Regions from separate parts of the Enterococcus sp. DIV0800 genome, predicted to be linked through region 1. Evidence: predicted binding sites of a transcription regulator. Region 1 holds the regulator's gene; each other region holds the start of a gene.

Region 1 (6,018 bases):
CAACTTACTGAATAAACATTTACTGCAATATTCGAGAAGTCGTCCTGGATGTCCGGCTTAACGAACTAGCTTTTTCGGCAATAAGCGAAAATTTTGCTAAATGTGAGAAGCCATTTCTCAAAATTTTAGTCTTATTGCTCAGCTAACTCCTAATTAGGTAATCATTTTTCCAAAAACACGAAAAATGAATCTGATTGTCATTACGCATACCTTTTTTCTAATCTCGCTAAAGCGAGAAGAAAAACTGGCAAAAAGCTGAACGAGTTTGCTAAGCTTTTATAAATTTGAAAGAAAAAAGGCCAAAGTGATGACTTTGGCCTTTAGCAACGAATCAATTATTTGTCGTCATCGTTAACTTCTTCAAAATCAGCATCTACGACATCATCCGCGCCGCCTTGCGCTGCGTTTGGATCAGCATCTGCTTGTTGTTGAGCCGCTTGTTCGTAAAGTTTAACCGTTAAGTTTTGAACGATTTCGTTTAACGCGTCACGTTTTTCTTTCATTTGTTCGATATCGTTGGCTTCGACTGCTGCTTTCAATTCATCGCGAGCATCTTCTGCTTTTTTGACTTCATCAGCGTCTACTTTGCCTTCTAATTCTTTCAATGTTTTATCAACAGAGAATAGTAAAGCATCCACGTCATTACGTAAGTCTACTTCTTCTTTACGTGCTTTATCCGCTTCAGAGTTTGCTTCAGCGTCTTTCACCATGCGATCGATTTCGTCGTCTGATAAACCAGATGAAGATTTGATCGTGATTTTTTGTTCTTTTTGTGTTCCCAAATCTTTTGCAGATACATTTACGATCCCGTTTTTATCGATATCAAATGATACTTCGATTTGAGGGATGCCACGAGGTGCCGCTGGAATATCAGTTAATTGGAAGCGACCTAATGTTTTGTTATCCGCAGCCATTGGACGTTCCCCTTGCAAGACATGGATGTCTACTGCAGGTTGGTTGTCAGCAGCAGTTGAGAATACTTGTGATTTGCTTGTTGGGATCGTCGTGTTGCGGTCGATCAATTTAGTGAACACGCCACCCATCGTTTCGATCCCTAATGATAATGGTGTTACGTCTAGTAAGACAACGTCCTTCACATCACCAGTGATCACGCCACCTTGGATCGCTGCACCCATCGCTACTACTTCGTCAGGGTTAACAGATTTGTTTGGTTCTTTATTTGTTTCTTTGCGGACTGCTTCAACAACTGCAGGGATACGAGTTGAACCACCGACTAAAATAACTTCGTCAATATCAGATTGTGATAAGCCAGCATCTTTCAACGCTTGACGAACAGGGTTCTTCGTACGCTCTACTAAGTCAGCTGTGATTTCATCGAATTTCGCACGAGATAAAGTTGTTTCTAAGTGCAATGGACCAGCATCGCCAGCTGTGATAAACGGTAAGCTGATTTGTGTTGAGCTGACACCTGATAAATCTTTTTTCGCTTTTTCAGCAGCGTCTTTCAAACGTTGCATCGCCATTTTATCTTTAGAAAGATCAATGCCATTCGCTTGTTTAAAATCTGCAACTAAGAAATCGATGATCTTGTTATCAAAGTCATCCCCACCTAGACTGTTGTCACCAGCAGTAGATAATACGTCGAATACGCCGTCACCTAATTCAAGGATTGACACGTCGAAGGTACCACCACCAAGGTCAAATACTAAGATTTTTTCGTCTTTGTCTGTTTTGTCTAAACCATAAGCTAATGCTGCGGCAGTTGGTTCGTTGACGATCCGTTCAACTTCTAAGCCAGCGATTTTACCAGCGTCTTTGGTTGCTTGACGTTGTGAGTCATTGAAGTAAGCAGGAACAGTGATGACTGCTTTTTCTACTTTTTCGCCTAGATAATCTTCCGCGAAGCCTTTGATGTATTGTAAAACCATCGCTGAGATTTCTTGTGGTGTGTAAGATTTGCCTTCAACATCTACCTTGTAGCCAGCTTCGCCCATGTGGCGTTTGATTGAAGAAATCGTGTTAGGATTGGTTACTGCTTGACGCTTTGCAACTTCTCCGACTTGGATTTCACCATTTTTAAATGAAACGACAGATGGCGTTGTACGATTTCCTTCTGGGTTTGTAATGATTTTAGCTTCTCCGCCTTCTAAGACAGCGACTGCTGAGTTTGTTGTTCCTAAGTCAATACCAATAATTTTACTCATAGTTGAAAATCTCCTTTTTCTTTTATTAATTTTAGATTGATTTATTATTGAGCTACAACGACCATTGCGGGACGCAATACGCGGTCATGTAGTTGATAGCCTTTTTGCAAGACAGTGACAATCGTGTCCGCCTTGTGATCGTCATCTACAGGAACGGTTTGAACCGCTTGATGTAGATTAGGATCAAAGGCTTCACCTTCTGCCTTGATTTCTGTGATACCTTCTTCTTTCAATGCAACAGACAAACTTTCAAGTACCATCTCAACCCCTTTTTTCAGGCTGGCTCCTTGATCGTCAGTCACTTCAGTTGCTAAAGCTCTTTCTAAATTATCGATCGCCGGCAACAGCTTCTTGCCTAAGTCTTGTGAACGGTAACGAACAAGCTGTTCACGTTCATTTTTGTTGCGATTCGACATGTTCGCGATCTCAGCGCGAGCTCGCAAGAACTTATCTTCCATCTCGTTAAATTTCTCAGTCAACGCTTCAACTTCCGAAAGTTCCGGGATGTCGATTTCTTCTGCTTCAGTTGGATCAGTTTCAGTCGTTTCAACCTCTTCTAATTCTTCTTCCGCTTCGTGTTTTTTTTCTTTTGCCACCACGCGTACTTCCTTTCTTTTTAGAAATCCTATTAATGATACAAATCCAACGAACGATAATAATCATTCAATGCATTTGTTAACTCATAACGAAAAACTTCCAATAAACCAAAGACCTTTGAATAAGGCATCGATGTCGGCCCTAACAATGCGATCGTTCCACGGCCATGTCCGCGAATTTCATAATTCGCCTGGATCATACTTAAATGATCAAACAAATCGTTGCCGAGTTCAGCACCGATCCGCACATGGATGTTATTGTCTGACGGCAATAAAAGCTGCGTCAACTCATCGGAATTCTGCATTAAAGAGTACATTGATTTTACTTGGTTTAAGTCTTGTTCTGGATTAAAATTCAAAATATTCATCCGGCCACTCACAAAGACCTTGTCTTCAAACGCATCGTTCAAAATCACGTCAAACAAATGACTGATACCTTCGGTAGTTTGAAAATAGCGATGCAAGATCATAGGAATCTCTGTTCTTAATTTCTGATAGACGCTCACTAAAGGCTGTCCGACTAAACGATCATTAATGATCTGGACCATCTTCTCTAAATCTTGACTCGCGACATTTTCCGGAATGCGAAACACTTGGCTTTCCACATTGCCTTTATCCGTCACGATGATCGCTAAAATCTGCCGATCATTCAACGGCACGATCCGAAAGCCGGTTAACGTCCGATCTTTCATTTCTGGACCGAGAGAAAATGCTGTATAGCTGGTCACTTGAGAAAGCATTTTAGCAGATTGTTGAATGATATCATCAATCTCGTGAATATCTTTTTTTAGCGAACTGCGAATCTGATCTACTTCTTGATTGCTCACCTTCGCTGGCGTTAGTAAATGATCCACATAATAACGATACCCAGAAATCGAAGGAATTCGTCCAGATGAAGAATGAGTCTTCTCCAACAGACCTAGCTCTTCTAAGGCTTTCATATCATTGCGGATAGTCGCGGAACTTGCTTTCACGCCTTCTTCCATTAACCTTTTTGATCCAACCGGCTGACCCGTGTTGGTAAAGTCTTGGATGATCAAGCTGAGAATCAGTTTTTGTCTTTCTGTTAACATTCTTCTCATCCTTTAGTTAGCACTCTTTCTTTTTAAGTGCTAACTCGATTATTAATATACCACATCTGTTAAAGAAGTCAAGGAATAAATACAAAAAATTAGCACTCTCTGAACAAGAGTGCTAATCATTTTTATTCAGTAAAAATTCTTGGAAAACATCATTGCCGCGAAACAATCCTTGCTTGGTCAGATGAATCCTTGTATCGCTCTCCACTAAGAGGTTTTGCGCCTTTAATTGCTCAATCAATGGGCCATAAACTTCCGTCAAACTTTGACCAAAACGTTTAGCAAAAACGCGTTTTTCTACTCCTAAAATTTTTCTTAAGCCGAGGAACAATTCTTCTTCGATCTGTTCTTTACGGGTCAGTACTTCTTCCTCCAGCAACGGCAGCTGATCCGCTGCCAACGCTTTTAAATAATGCTGGATTGGACCGCGATTTTTATAGCGCCGATTTCCTAGATAGCCGCTAGCACCTGCTCCTAAGCCAAAATAATTTTGATTGTTCCAGTAGACGAGATTGTGTTTACTTTCAAAGCCCGGTGTCGCAAAATTACTAATTTCATATTGCTTGCGGCCGGCTTTTTCCATTGCTTCGATTGTTTCCGAATACATCTGAGCTTCGATCTCTTGCTCCGGCAGCTGCATTTTCCCTCGTCGTACCCAATTCATAAACATTGTTTGATTTTCTAAAATCAACGAATACAACGCATAATGAGGCAAGTCTAACGCTAACGCTTTTGCCACCGTATCACGAAAACTTTCTAAACTTTGACCGGGAAGCGCATAAATCAAATCTATCGTCACATTGCGAAAATCCTTTTCTTCTAATAAGCGGATCGTGTCATAAACATCTTGTGCCGTATGCTTACGGCCAATTTTTTTTAGCAACCGATCATCAAAGGTTTGCACCCCCATGGACAAACGATTGACGCCGTAATTTTTCATGACTGTTAATTTGTCCGCTGAAAGATCCCCAGGATTCGCTTCAACCGTGAATTCACCTTGATCAAAAGGCAAAATCTCCCGCAGTCCACTTAACAGCCGATCCAATTGGGCTGCGCTCAAAGAGGTTGGCGTGCCGCCGCCGACGTAAACTGTCGCCATTTTCTTTACTGGGTTCTTCACCAGTGCAAGCCGTGCTTCTTTTAATAATGCTTCTATATAATCATCGACTGGCTGCCCCTCAATAAAGACTTTATTAAAGTCGCAGTAGTAACAGATGTGTTCACAGAATGGAATGTGAATGTAAGCTGAAGTAGATTGTGTCATGTAATTCCTCTTTCTAATGCTGTATGCGTTCAAGAGGTATTCTAACATAAATTTTTCTGCTAACAATCTTTCCCCGCTTGATTTCAACCTTCAAAAAATAATCTTAACTATTTCGAGACACAATAGAGGAATATAAAAAAGACTGGAAGCTAAATGGCTCCAGCCTTTGATATCTTCAAGAGCTATCCCCGCGGTTTGCGAAGGATCAACAGTCCCAAAACTCCCACTATTCCAAATCCTATTAAAGAAAGAGCTGGATTTTTCGCCTCATTGGTCTTAGGATACTCCCCAGACGTTTGAACGTTTCGTTTTTGTGTGGTTTCAACACTTCCGGTAGCCATCTTAGTCACTTGAGGCTGCTCGGTCGCTTGAGTCGATGCGCCATCAGTTGTTTTAAGCTCATCCCCCGCTGAATCAACGACTGCTTTGATCCGGTTTACTGCTCCGGCGACATCGTTTGCCCGATTTTCCAAATCTACACCAGTGGCTTTCGCCGCTGCTGAGCCTGCGGCAGCTTGCTTTTGTAGAGTCTGTGCACTATTTTTGACTTGTGAAATATTTTGATCAATCGTCTTTTGGTCTGCTTGAAGTTGCGCTTGCAGTTCCTTGGCATCGGCGATCTTTTTATTGAAGTCTGCGCGAGCCTGGTCAAGTTGCGTCTGCGCTTGCGACCAGGTACTTTCGATCGTTTCATGATCCGTTTGCAGACGATCATTTACTTCAGATACGTGTTGCTGGAAATCCGCGTGGTTTTGACTTAATTGATTTTGGAACTCTTCAAAATCGTTGTGTAAATCTTGCTGACGTTTTTCTCGCCGCTGCTGAGCATCTGCCAAATCCTGAGCAATCTGCTGCTTCCGTGCTTCATATTGTTCAGTCGCCGCTTTCAGTTGCGCGGCGATATTATCTTGCTG
Region 2 (6,018 bases), 870 kb from region 1:
ACCAAAGCTTGCATTCATAAAAAAAAAGAAAGACCGCCAGTCTTTCTTTTCGAAACTATTGTTGTGGAACTTGGTATTCTATTGCGATAATGTCTTTGTAGCTTTCCTTCGGCCGCATGCCAGCTTCTAAGATTTGTTTTTTATAGCCGACATCAACAGTTACCGCTTGACGATCAACTTTCAATAAGCGATGAATAATCGTATCTACCTCTTGATGACTGATCTTCCGCTGGCGATTCAAAAGTAACAACGTGATCGTGTCAAAGCGATCTGCGTAAATGATTTTTGTCCGGTCATAGGCATACAATTTCAATAATTTGATTGCCTTACGATTATTAAACATATGCTGCATAAGATTTGGATACAGTGTTTCTAAATTTACATTGCTATTTAAAGGTGTCTCAATTAATTTCATACAATTAGCTCCTTTGATATTTTATTCATCGTCAACAGTCTAATTTTAACATAGGAATGGAAGCATTTTTGATAAACAAAAAGATTTTTTTCCTAAAAAATAAGTAAAAAACCATGATTATTTTTTAAACGCTCGAACATAATCGTTCACTTTCAAAAAAAGCACTAACGACCAATCAAAGAGCAAAAAAGCATCACCGGAATTTTCCGATGACGCTAAATTATTCGGCTATGCTACATCATGCCACCCATCATTGATGGGTCCATTGCAGGGGCTGCCGCGCCACCTTCAACCGGTTTGTCAGCAACAACTGCTTCAGTTGTTAATAATAGTGCTGAAACAGAGGCTGCATTTTGCAATGCTGAACGAGTTACTTTCGTTGGGTCAACGATTCCGGCATCGATCATATCAACATATTCACCAGAGGCTGCATTGAAACCAGTGCCACGATCAGCATTTTTCAATTTGTCGATAACGACTGAGCCTTCAAAGCCAGCATTTTCAGCGATTTGACGAACGGGTTCTTCTAATGCTCGAACCACGATCTTGATACCAGTAGCGGCATCGCCTTCAGCATCTAAATCTGCGACCTTCTTAATCACGTTGACTAAGGCAGTACCACCGCCGGCAACGATTCCTTCTTCAACAGCCGCACGAGTTGAATTCAAAGCGTCTTCGATTCGTAATTTTAATTCTTTTAATTCTGTTTCAGTCGCCGCACCAACTTTAACGACGGCAACTCCGCCAGCAAGTTTTGCTAGACGTTCTTGTAATTTTTCACGGTCAAAATCAGAAGTTGTTTCACTGATTTGACGTTTAATTAATTCTACGCGTTCAGTCAAGCGTTCTTTGTCACCTGATCCTTCAACGATCGTAGTATTGTCTTTATCAACAACGACTTTACCAGCTGTCCCCAAGTTTTCGATTGTAGCTTCTTTAAGATCTAAACCTAAGTCTTCAGTAATGACCGTCGCACCAGTCAAGATCGCGATGTCTTCAAGCATTGCTTTGCGACGATCGCCAAAACCAGGAGCTTTCACTGCCACAACGTTAAATGTTCCACGGATCTTGTTCAAGACTAAGGTTGGTAATGCTTCACCATCAACATCGTCAGCGATGATCAATAATGAACGGGATTGTTGCAACACTTGTTCTAACAATGGCAAGATATCTTGGATGTTCGAGATTTTCTTGTCGGTGATCAAGATGTATGGATTTTCTAAAGCAGCTTCCATTTTATCGTTGTCAGTTACCATATATTGAGATAAGTAACCTCGATCGAATTGCATCCCTTCAACAACATCTAATTCTGTATCGATCCCTTTAGATTCTTCAATGGTAATAACGCCATCGTTACCAACTTTTTCCATTGCTTCAGCGATCAATTTACCGACTTCTTCACTGCCAGATGAAACGGCCGCAACTTGTGCAATAGCATCTTTTGAGTCAACGACTTTAGAAATGCTGTGTAATTCTTCAACAGCTGCTTTGGTTGCCATTTCGATCCCGCGACGAATTCCCATTGGGTTTGCGCCGGCAGTCACGTTTTTCAAGCCTTCACGAACGATTGCTTGAGTCAAAACGGTGGCTGTAGTTGTTCCGTCACCAGCGATATCGTTGGTTTTTGAAGCAACTTCAGAAACAAGCTTAGCGCCCATGTTTTCAAAGTGGTCTTCTAATTCGATATCTTTTGCGATAGTGACCCCATCATTTGTGATCAATGGAGAACCATATGATTTTTCTAAAACAACATTACGTCCTTTTGGCCCTAATGTTACTTTCACTGTATCTGCTAATTTGTCTACCCCACGAAGCATTGCTGCGCGTGCGTCTTCAGAAAATTTGATTTCTTTTGTCATAATTTCTTCACCTCATTATTTTTATTCGACGATTGCCATAATATCTTTTGCAGCGATAATCAAGTATTCACTGCCGTCATATTTTACTTCTGTCCCAGAATATTTTTCAAACATTACCATATCACCAACAGCTACTGGCATTGGACTTTTTTGACCGTTTTCTAGTACATTGCCTTCACCGACAGCGACAACTTTTGCTGTTTGTGGTTTTTCTTTGGCTGCAGAAGCTAAGACTAAACCTCCAACTGTTTTTTCTTCTTCTTGAGTTACTTCAAGAATGACACGATCACCTAATGGTTTTAACACGATAAATCCCTCCAACTAGTAATGATATTCAAGTTGTTAGCACTCGATAACTTAGAGTGCTAACTCACAGTTATTATCATACTCATTTTCGATTCTTTTTGCAAGTCCTTCGTTTGTCTTTTTCGATTTTTCTCCCGCTAAGTTTTTATAGGAATTATGGTATACTTGGGAACAATAAGAGTTTAGAAAGGAAAAATAATGAACGCAAAAAAATATAGCTTTATTACGATCTTTACTTATGGCTTAGTTTTGTTCTCGCCCGTGATCTTTTTGCAAGTCTTTCGCGCAAATCCCTCGCAAATTATTCAGCTGACAACGTTGACTTATTTCTTAGGGGCGGCGTTGATGATCTTTTATCGTTACAAGTCTCAGCTCTTCGGCATCGAGTCTCAACAAAAAAAAGTCCTGATCGCCATTTTGATTGGCATCATTGGTATACCGGCTTCGCTACTCTTGCAAATGCTTATTTTGCAAATTGAGCAGCGCTTCCTAGGTCAATCCGCTACTTCTCAAAATACGCAAAATATTGTGGATTTGATCATGAACAATATGGTCTTCATTTTCGCTACTACTATCGCTGGTCCAATTATGGAAGAATTCGTTTTCCGGCGTGCAATTTTCGGATCACTAGAAAAAAGATTCGGCTTTCTCATTCCAGCACTACTCAGTTCGCTGTTGTTTGCCTTCGCCCATAACGATGGCCACTATCTTTTGTATGCGGGGCTGGGCTTCTTATTCTGCGGCATGTATCGTTATAGCGGACGAATTTGGACCTCCATGATCACCCATGTCGGTATGAACTTATTAGTGATTCTGACCCAGCTCGCTGTTCATTCAGATAAGTTGATTCAGCACTAATCTTTTGCCTTTTTAGAAAAACCTCCTTAAACTGATATTAAGCAATCAGTTTAAGGAGGTTTTTTGATGAAAGTAGCAATTATTGGTGCTACCGGCAATGCCGGCTCACACCTATTAAAAGAAGCGCTGAATCGTGATTTAGCGGTAACTGCGATCGTGCGCCATCCAGAAAAGTTAGAAGTAAAGGTTCCTATTTTAGTCAAAGATTTATTTGAATTAACAACACAGGACCTAACTTATTTTGATGTTGTCATTGATGCCTTTCGCCCACCGGTGGGCAAAGAATTTCTGCATCAAACTTCATTACGCCATCTAACCGACTTGTTAAAGGGCAGTCAAACGCGTCTACTAGTCGTTGGTGGAACATCCTCTTTGTTCGTTGATGAGGAGCATCGCATGATTGATCTTTCTGATCCTAACGCAGTTTACTATCCAACAGCCTACAATATGTACCAAGCATTTCTTGAGCTAAAAGAGCAGCAAGATTTAGACTGGACTTATTTAAGCCCTGCCGCAAATTTTATTCCTGACGGTGAACGAACCGGTCAATATCAAGTTAGTGATGAATATTTACGAAAAAATGCTGCTGGAAAAAGCGAAATCAGCATGGCCGATTACGCGGTCGCAATGATCGATGAAGTGATCACGCCAAAACACGAGAAAGAGCACTTCAGCGTTTATCATTAATATCCCTAAAAATGGAAGGAGCATCTTCAACCAATCGAGGATGCTCCTTCCATTTTTGCGATTAACTGTGAACAACTTTCTTTTTAGTCATCTCTACAATACAATTTTGCGGACAAATTTCTACGCACTCGCCACAATTAATACAGAGCTCCGGATCAATCACCGCTACATTGTTGACCATTTTGATGGCTTTTTGCGAACAGGTCTTCACACAACGATTACAAGTAATACAGCCGACATCACAGATTTTACGTACTCCTCCGCCTTTTTCCTGATTAGAGCAAGCCACGATCGAAGTATTTTCGGCGGGCAGCATCTTGATTAAGTTTTTCGGACATACCGCGATACACTTTAGACAACCGACACATTTTTCTGAATCAATCTTCGCGATCCCATCCACTACTTCGATCGCATCATAATCACAGACAGTCTGGCAATCACCAAAGCCCATACAGCCAAATTGACAGGCTTGCGGACCACCAAAGATTTGATTGGCACCATAACAAGTACTCGTTCCTGCATAATCCATTTTCTTATTCGTAAATTCGCACGTTCCATTGCAACGAACAAAGGCGGCGACTCTATCTACCTCTCCAACTTCTACACCTAAAATCGCGGACAAAGCTGTCCGTGTGGAGGCTCCGCCAGGTGTACAGTTGGTTGCGCCGGCCTGGCCTTGCGCCATGGCTTTTGCATACCCATCACAACCGGAAAAGCCGCAGGCCCCGCAGTTAATCCCGGGCAACGCTTCTCTTAGTGCTTCTTCTTTCTCATCGACTGGCTTATGAAAAATGATCGTGGCTAGTGAAAGGATCACTCCTGCGATCAATCCCATTCCACTGACGATACCAATGGGTAACATGATCTCCGTCATTTACGTCCCCCCTATTTTGTCTGAATGATTCCTGCAATTTCCTTCAATCAACAGATTTAGCGGAACAATCCTTCTGCTAATCCCGCAAAACCTAAAAATGATAATGCGACGATTGCTGCCGCAATCAAAGTGATCGGCAATCCTTGTAATGATTTAGGAATGTCGTTGCCCTCTAATCGACCGCGAACGCCTGCAAAAATCACCATTGCGACTAAAAATCCGATGCCAGCAGCAAAAGCGTTAACTATCGATTGAATAAAGCTATAATTTTTCGAAAAGTTCAAAATCGTTACGCCTAGTACTGCGCAGTTGGTTGTAATTAAAGGCAGATAGATACCCAAAGCATTGTACAAAGGTGTCATATAGCGTTTCATCACGACTTCCACCAACTGAACAAGTGCGGCAATCGTCAGGATGAACACAATCGTTTGTAAATAGTCCAACCCCATTGGAATCAGCAAAGCACTGTAGATCGGATACGTCACTAAGGTCGCTAAAACCATAACAAAAGTAACCGCTAAAGACATTCCTACAGCAGTATCCAATTTTTTTGATACACCTAGAAAAGGACAGATCCCTAAAAATTGCGACAAAACAAAATTATCCGTTAGAATCCCAGCAACTAAAATAGTAACAAAGGCCTGCATTAGTCCTCACCCGCCTTTTCTTCACAAATCGTGGTACAAGCTTCGGCAATTGGACAGGCGGAGCAATCTATTTCCTTGCTCTCGCGGTCGCTAAGTTTATTCGCTACCATGACAAGCATGCCAAATACAAAGAATCCTCCTGGCGGCAGCAGCATAATCGTCATTGGCGGAACAACCCCGGCAGTGATGGAAAAACCTAATAAGGTCCCGCTACCTAATAATTCCCGGATGCCTCCCATACAAAAAAGCGCCATGGTGAAGCCCACCCCCATCCCCAAACCGTCTAAAGCAGATTGGATGACTGGATGATTCTTCGCATAAGCTTCTGCCCGACCAAGAATGATGCAGTTTACTACGATCAGCGGCAAATAA
Region 3 (6,018 bases), 100 kb from region 1:
CGCAAAATAAGGAAACAGTTCCTTATAGCCAATCCCTTGAGCGGCTTGAACCTCTGGCGTATTGGCCAATTTTTCCGCTTCAGCTAGTAAGCCTTGCTCCACCATAATGTCCACACGTTGATTAATTCGTTGATAAAGTATTTTTCGATCCGTATTTAGACCAATCAAGAAGCTATCATAAAGCTTTTGTGGCTGCTCTTTCGGTGCTAAGATGGAGTGTCCCGTCAGTTCAAAGACTTCCATAGCACGAATCACTTTTTTACGATTATTGAAATGAATTTTTTCTGCGGCTAATGGGTCGATTGTTTGCAATTGCTGCCACAATGCTAGATTGCCATTTTTTTCTGCGAAGGCTTCATGTTTTTCTCGCAGCCCAGTATCTTCTACTTCTCCTTCACGTCCCAACTTGTAATCCCACAATAACGATTGGATATAAAGTCCGGTGCCGCCAACTACAATCGGTAGTTTCCCACGTCGACTGATATCTTCAATCGCAAGACGGGCTTCGTGCTGAAAATCCGCGGCCGAATAGCTGTCATGAATCCCACGGACATCAATTAGATGATGAGAAATCCCGGCCATTTCTTCTGTCGTAACTTTCGCTGTTCCAATATCTAAACCGCGATAAACTTGCAAGGAATCACCACTGATGATCTCGCCATTGAAGCGCTGGGCTAAATCGATACTCAAACTCGTTTTCCCGACGGCAGTTGGACCGACGATTGCGATGATCTTCATTGCTTGAACCTACTTCTAGCACGAAGCGCTTTCTCTGGAAAATCGGTAATGATCCCGGCAAATTCTTTTTCAAAGCAACTCATCATCGTTTCATACAAATTAGGCGTCCAGGGACGAAGCGACTTTTCAAAAGTTTTAACGATTTCAGGGTTTTGTTTGATCCAATCGTAGCTTGGATGCAGACCTTCAATAAAAGGCGAATCCAAAACTAGCTGATACTTATCAAGAGCATTTTTTTGAATCAAATCATATTGTGCGTCTGGTTCGTATTCATGCATGATTTCTAAGGAATCAAGATTAAAACTCGCGTACCAATAAGTAAAAGGCCATTCTTTGCTAGTCATTACCGCTGATATTTTTTCTTCAATTCCCGGATAATGAAATTTATTCGTTTTGATTTCAATACATAAAAAGCCACGAAAACGCATTTGCAGCAATAAATTCAAGACTTCCTGCAACGTCGAAATTTTTGTCGCTTGATATTTTTTATCAAACCAGCTGCCGGCATCTAGTTCTTTAATTTCTTCTAATGTCAATTCACGAACCAACCCTTTACCGTCAGTCGTTCGATCGACGCTTTCATCATGAATGACTACCAGCTGTTGATCGGCCGTCAAATGAACATCCAGCTCGATGCCATCTGCTCCGCTTCTAACAGCTTCCATAAACGCCGGTAATGTATTTTCAGGATGCGTTCCTGCACTACCGCGATGGGCTATAATTACTGTCATCTATCCTCACCTCGTTGTAATCACAAAATTAACTTATGAATCGGTTGAAAAGCGGTGACCGCTTATTTTTATTAAGACGCCTTGAAATAATGCAAAGGCTGCTTCGTTGAACGAGCCAACTGCTGTCTTTTTTCGTCTAAAATTTCTAATAACTGTTCTGAGAAGGTCTCCATGACCACTCGGCCGCCTTTGTAAGTGTACCCGCCGATTTTAACTGTCTCTTCAGGTGATAGAATAACTTTTCGATGAGAAATATTTTTAAAAAATTCTTCAATCATGTAATTAGGTAAATAAAAATTATTTTGTGCCGTGAATGAGTTCAAATAAATGAAATCATCAATAGTAATATAGCAATCATCAAAGGAGTTAAAAGATACATAATCTTGCATCAAAACGTTACGCTTTGATAAAATCTCATTAATTTTCTTGTTCAATAAATTAATTGTTTCGATTTCTTTGACCTTATGCTCCAGTTCTCTTTCACGATGATGCTGTAAATCAATATACTTTAAAATTGAAAAGACTGCGATACCGGTAATACACGCGCCGATTAATACACCAATAAGTCCAATAAGTGCGATTTCCACATTTTCCCCTCCTAATTCGTTGATAAAAATATTTTTTTCAAAAATAAGACTGCGATTCAACACACTGTTCATTTCGCCAAGTCATTTGGGTATGCATCACAGCAAAAAAAGGAACGATAATTCTTATCTCTGCGTTATTAATAGTACCATATTTTCCTGTTTCTAGGATAGTTCGAGCCAAGCAAAAAACACGAATCATTCTATTTGACCAAGACTGACCAAAGTTGTATACTTTTTTTAGGTTTTAGCAATCAAACCCTGTTTGTGCTAAAATAAATATGATCAATATTTTTAAGGAGGACTCACTATGAACTTAGTTCCTACAGTCATTGAACAATCATCTCGTGGTGAACGAGCTTACGACATTTATTCACGTCTATTGAAAGACCGCATCATTATGTTAAGCGGTGAAGTAAACGACGATATGGCCAATACCATCATCGCTCAATTACTCTTCTTGGATGCCCAAGACTCTGAAAAAGATATCTATCTTTACGTTAACTCTCCTGGTGGTAGCGTTACTGCCGGTATGGCGATTTTTGATACAATGAACTTTGTAAAAGCAGATGTACAAACAATCGTTCTTGGAATGGCTGCTTCAATGGGCAGCTTCCTATTAACAGCTGGTACCAAAGGCAAACGCTTTGCTTTGCCGAATGCTGAAATCATGATCCACCAACCTCTTGGCGGCGCCCAAGGACAAGCAACTGAAATTGAAATCGCAGCACGTCATATTTTGAAGACGCGCGAGCGCTTGAACAACATTTTAGCTGAACGTACTGGTCAACCTCTTGAAATCATCGAAAGAGATACCGAACGTGATAACTTCATGACCGCCGAAGAAGCAAAAGCTTACGGCTTGATTGATGAAGTAATGGAAAACAGTAGCTCATTAAGCTAATTTAAAAGCCGAAGAAAATTTTCTTCGGCTTCTTTTTTTGATTCTTTTTCAATTATTTAATTCTTTTTCTTAGCCATTCCCGCCCTTAAATCTGCAAAAGCTAAGACGTCCTGTAGAATTTTTTCATTTGTTACTTCAAAGGATAATGCTTTTCCCAACTTACTAGCTGCAACAGTTTGATAAAGTCTTTTCGTATAGTCGTCACAGAATTGAAGTAAAACTTCCGCATCAGCCAATTCCTGCGAGTTTAATGAAATCAATGCTGTAAAATAACCCGCTTTTGGATATACCGTACACAATGATTTCCCGCCTTTCTTAAACTTGAGATTCCAGCCCTTCCAATACCCGTTTCCCATCGAACAACTACTATAAGCTAGTTTAGGCTCAACCTGATAGGTGGTTTGAAGGCTATTAATCAGCTTTTCCCATAAAGGATTCGCAATAAATGTGCTGACTTCTTGATCCAAAGGCTGTTGGTCCGCGTTAAATCTTTTATTCCATTCCATCTTAACACCAACTTTCTCGACAATTTCTATAGGTATTATTTTACTTGATAAATCATTTTTCCGCTTGTCCCCCAGTGCTTTTTTACTAAAGTCAAAAAAAAGCTGAAGCATTATTTGCTCCAGCTTTTGTTCTATTCTTTTTGCGAATAGCCATTTTGATAATCAATCTTAATGCCATCCTGTACATTGTAAATGAAGAGGTTAAACGAAATCTGGTCGTCTTCAATACTTTGGGCTTCCATCTGTACGCCGCGAGCGACTAATTCATCCTCTTTAAAATAAGGTGTCACACGATAACGGACATGATGATTGGTTTTTCGAATATAATTTCCAATCTCGATTTCGTGATCATTCATCCCGGGATCATTCAGCGAGGCCGTTCCGGTCATTAGATTCTTGAGATTATTGTTCTCACCAGAAAACTGATAAGCGATCAAATGCGCCCGATTATACAACGGCTCGTCACTATAAAACTTCTGACGCCAACCCGTAGGCTTCACATACAGACGCTCTCGCTCTTGGTGCGGCATCAGGTCTTTACCTAACATACCATTAGCAGTACCTACGCGGTTCAAGTGATCCAGATTGGAAAAACGCGTCCACGTTCCATTATCCAACGAAAGATCACTTTTGGAAAACGCCGGTTGATTACGATTCAACTCAATCGTTTGGTGGGTTCCATCATAATCAGGTATTTCTGAAAGCTGACTAACAGCTACTTCTTTAACCGCCTGATTTGTTTCGTTATTAGGCTTTACTTGCGAGTAAACACCATAAATCCCCGCCAATAGCACAACGATTGCTGAAATAATTTTCGGGGTTTGTTTCTTTGCTGCGATGTTGCTTCAACTCCTAGCTCGTAAAAATAGTTGGTCCATTTATCCGTCTTGGTATTTTACCACAATTTTCACTGTGGATAATCTTATTTCGTTTGTTGCCAAATTTCTTTGATTGCTGGCACATTGCCCAGCTCCGTCAAATTACTTGGCATAATGACGGTGTTACCATTATTTTCAACGACATGCTTGAAGGCTTCGATCCCTAGATAAGCGATCATTTCATCGGTCAAATTACTTTCGGCAATCGCTTGGTTGATTTCTTTGATCCGCGCCGTTTCCGCCTCCGTCAACTTTCTAATTTTCTCAGCTTCGGCGGCAGCGTCGATCCGCGTTCTTTCAGCTCGGGCATCGGCATCGATCTTGGTTTGTCTTGCCCGCGCTTCTGCGTCGATTTGCATTTCAGAAGATTTGGCTTCCGATTCTAAAATAACGGATTGTTTCTTCCCTTCAGAAATCGTGATCAGTGATTCTTTGTCTCGACTAGCAGTAATCAGCTTATTCATTGAGTTGACGATTTCATCTGAGACCGAAATCTCCCCGATATTGATCCGATCAATCGATAAACCATAACCGGCTGTAATATCTTTCACACTTTCATACAAGTTGACATTGATTTCCTCTGTTCCATTTAACACTTCATTCAATTCCATCTTACCAATGATGCCTCGTAGATTGGATTGACAATCTTGGATCATCGAAGTAACAGAATTTTCATTGTCATATACAAAAGCACGAGCATCGGTTACGTGGTACTTGATGGCTTCATCGATCTCAACGATCACGTTGTCCCGAGTAATCACACTTTGCGGCTCGATTTGGATCGGCGTTTGTTTTAGCGATACCCGACGACGCACGACGTAAAGAATCGGAATCAGAAAATGCAGCCCTGGATCGATCGTTTTGACATATTTACCAAAACTTTCTACAACCTTGACTTCCCCTTGCTGTACGATCACCACTAATTGACTCAAAATAAACAACGCAACGATAATCACAATCACTAATAAAATAATATTAAATACTACCAACATAATTCACATCACTTTCATCTCGATTATTATTAATAACGACTAACAGTTCCCGACTGGTAAAATCAACCACTTCCAGCATGTCTTCAGGCTCGGGAGGCCCGTTTAACACTTTATAATCATACCAACTGCCAAAAATCCGAACCAGTCCAGTAATTGCTGAACTTTTGCTGCGAAAACATTTTCTCATCGTTTTCTGCATTTGATAATCTGCCACCCACTCAACTCCTTGTCCTAGTCAAAAATACTTAAATAGTCTATACAGTTTAGTATAGCAAACCCTCCACGAGAGATTTGGCTTTTTTCAAATTTCTTATTACTTTACAGTTTTATAGATTTTTTTTAAGATAACAATAGACTGGAGGCCTTTTTATGGAAACAACCAAAAAACAATGGTGGGGACTTTTGGTCGTCCCACTTGAATTAATGATCGGTGATCTGCTCTTTCCACTTCTTAAGATCGATCAAAATCCTAAAGTAAGTCTGATTGCTTCAACAATGTTATTTGTTATAGGCTTTCTTGTCATGCTTTATTTATTTCACGATTTTCTAAAAGCCCAATGGCAAGTCTATCGGCAAAAACTTTTCCGGCATTTATTAATCAGCATTGTCCTAGTCGTAGGTGCTTTTTTGATTCTCAGCATCGTTCGCGGCTTAATTCCTAGCAATCTATTGCAGCAACGAAATA

The links. The regulator HrcA, encoded in region 1, represses chaperone genes, less so after heat shock. The targets are predictions, from matches to a motif close to TTAGCACTCNNNNNNNNNGAGTGCTAA.
Region 2: groES (co-chaperone GroES) is a predicted target of HrcA. The motif match lies at 2,617-2,643, and genes of this name have one in related genera.
Region 3: clpP (ATP-dependent Clp endopeptidase proteolytic subunit ClpP) is a predicted target of HrcA. The motif match lies at 2,301-2,327, and genes of this name have one in related genera.

What each region holds. Positions count from the first base shown of each region.
Region 1 is NZ_CP187898.1:971,885-977,902, reverse strand. Features, by position in the region: gene dnaK (molecular chaperone DnaK) at 336-2,165, opposite strand; gene grpE (nucleotide exchange factor GrpE) at 2,210-2,761, opposite strand; gene hrcA (heat-inducible transcriptional repressor HrcA) at 2,794-3,834, opposite strand; gene hemW (radical SAM family heme chaperone HemW) at 3,956-5,104, opposite strand; gene IGI54_RS04660 (LPXTG cell wall anchor domain-containing protein) at 5,287-6,018, opposite strand, start outside.
Region 2 is NZ_CP187898.1:1,837,927-1,843,944, forward strand. Features, by position in the region: gene IGI54_RS08965 (DUF1827 family protein) at 56-415, opposite strand; gene groL (chaperonin GroEL) at 649-2,274, opposite strand; gene groES (co-chaperone GroES) at 2,296-2,580, opposite strand; gene IGI54_RS08980 (CPBP family intramembrane glutamic endopeptidase) at 2,779-3,438, shown strand; gene IGI54_RS08985 (NAD(P)-dependent oxidoreductase) at 3,505-4,125, shown strand; gene IGI54_RS08990 (RnfABCDGE type electron transport complex subunit B) at 4,187-4,999, opposite strand; gene IGI54_RS08995 (electron transport complex protein RnfA) at 5,056-5,646, opposite strand; gene rsxE (electron transport complex subunit RsxE) at 5,646-6,018, opposite strand, start outside.
Region 3 is NZ_CP187898.1:868,481-874,498, reverse strand. Features, by position in the region: gene miaA (tRNA (adenosine(37)-N6)-dimethylallyltransferase MiaA) at 1-738, opposite strand, end outside; gene IGI54_RS04165 (glycerophosphodiester phosphodiesterase) at 735-1,469, opposite strand; gene IGI54_RS04160 (hypothetical protein) at 1,541-2,056, opposite strand; gene clpP (ATP-dependent Clp endopeptidase proteolytic subunit ClpP) at 2,364-2,957, shown strand; gene IGI54_RS04150 (DUF3788 domain-containing protein) at 3,014-3,574, opposite strand; gene IGI54_RS04145 (DNA/RNA non-specific endonuclease) at 3,595-4,251, opposite strand; gene IGI54_RS04140 (SPFH domain-containing protein) at 4,386-5,330, opposite strand; gene IGI54_RS04135 (hypothetical protein) at 5,317-5,520, opposite strand; gene IGI54_RS04130 (CPBP family intramembrane glutamic endopeptidase) at 5,703-6,018, shown strand, end outside.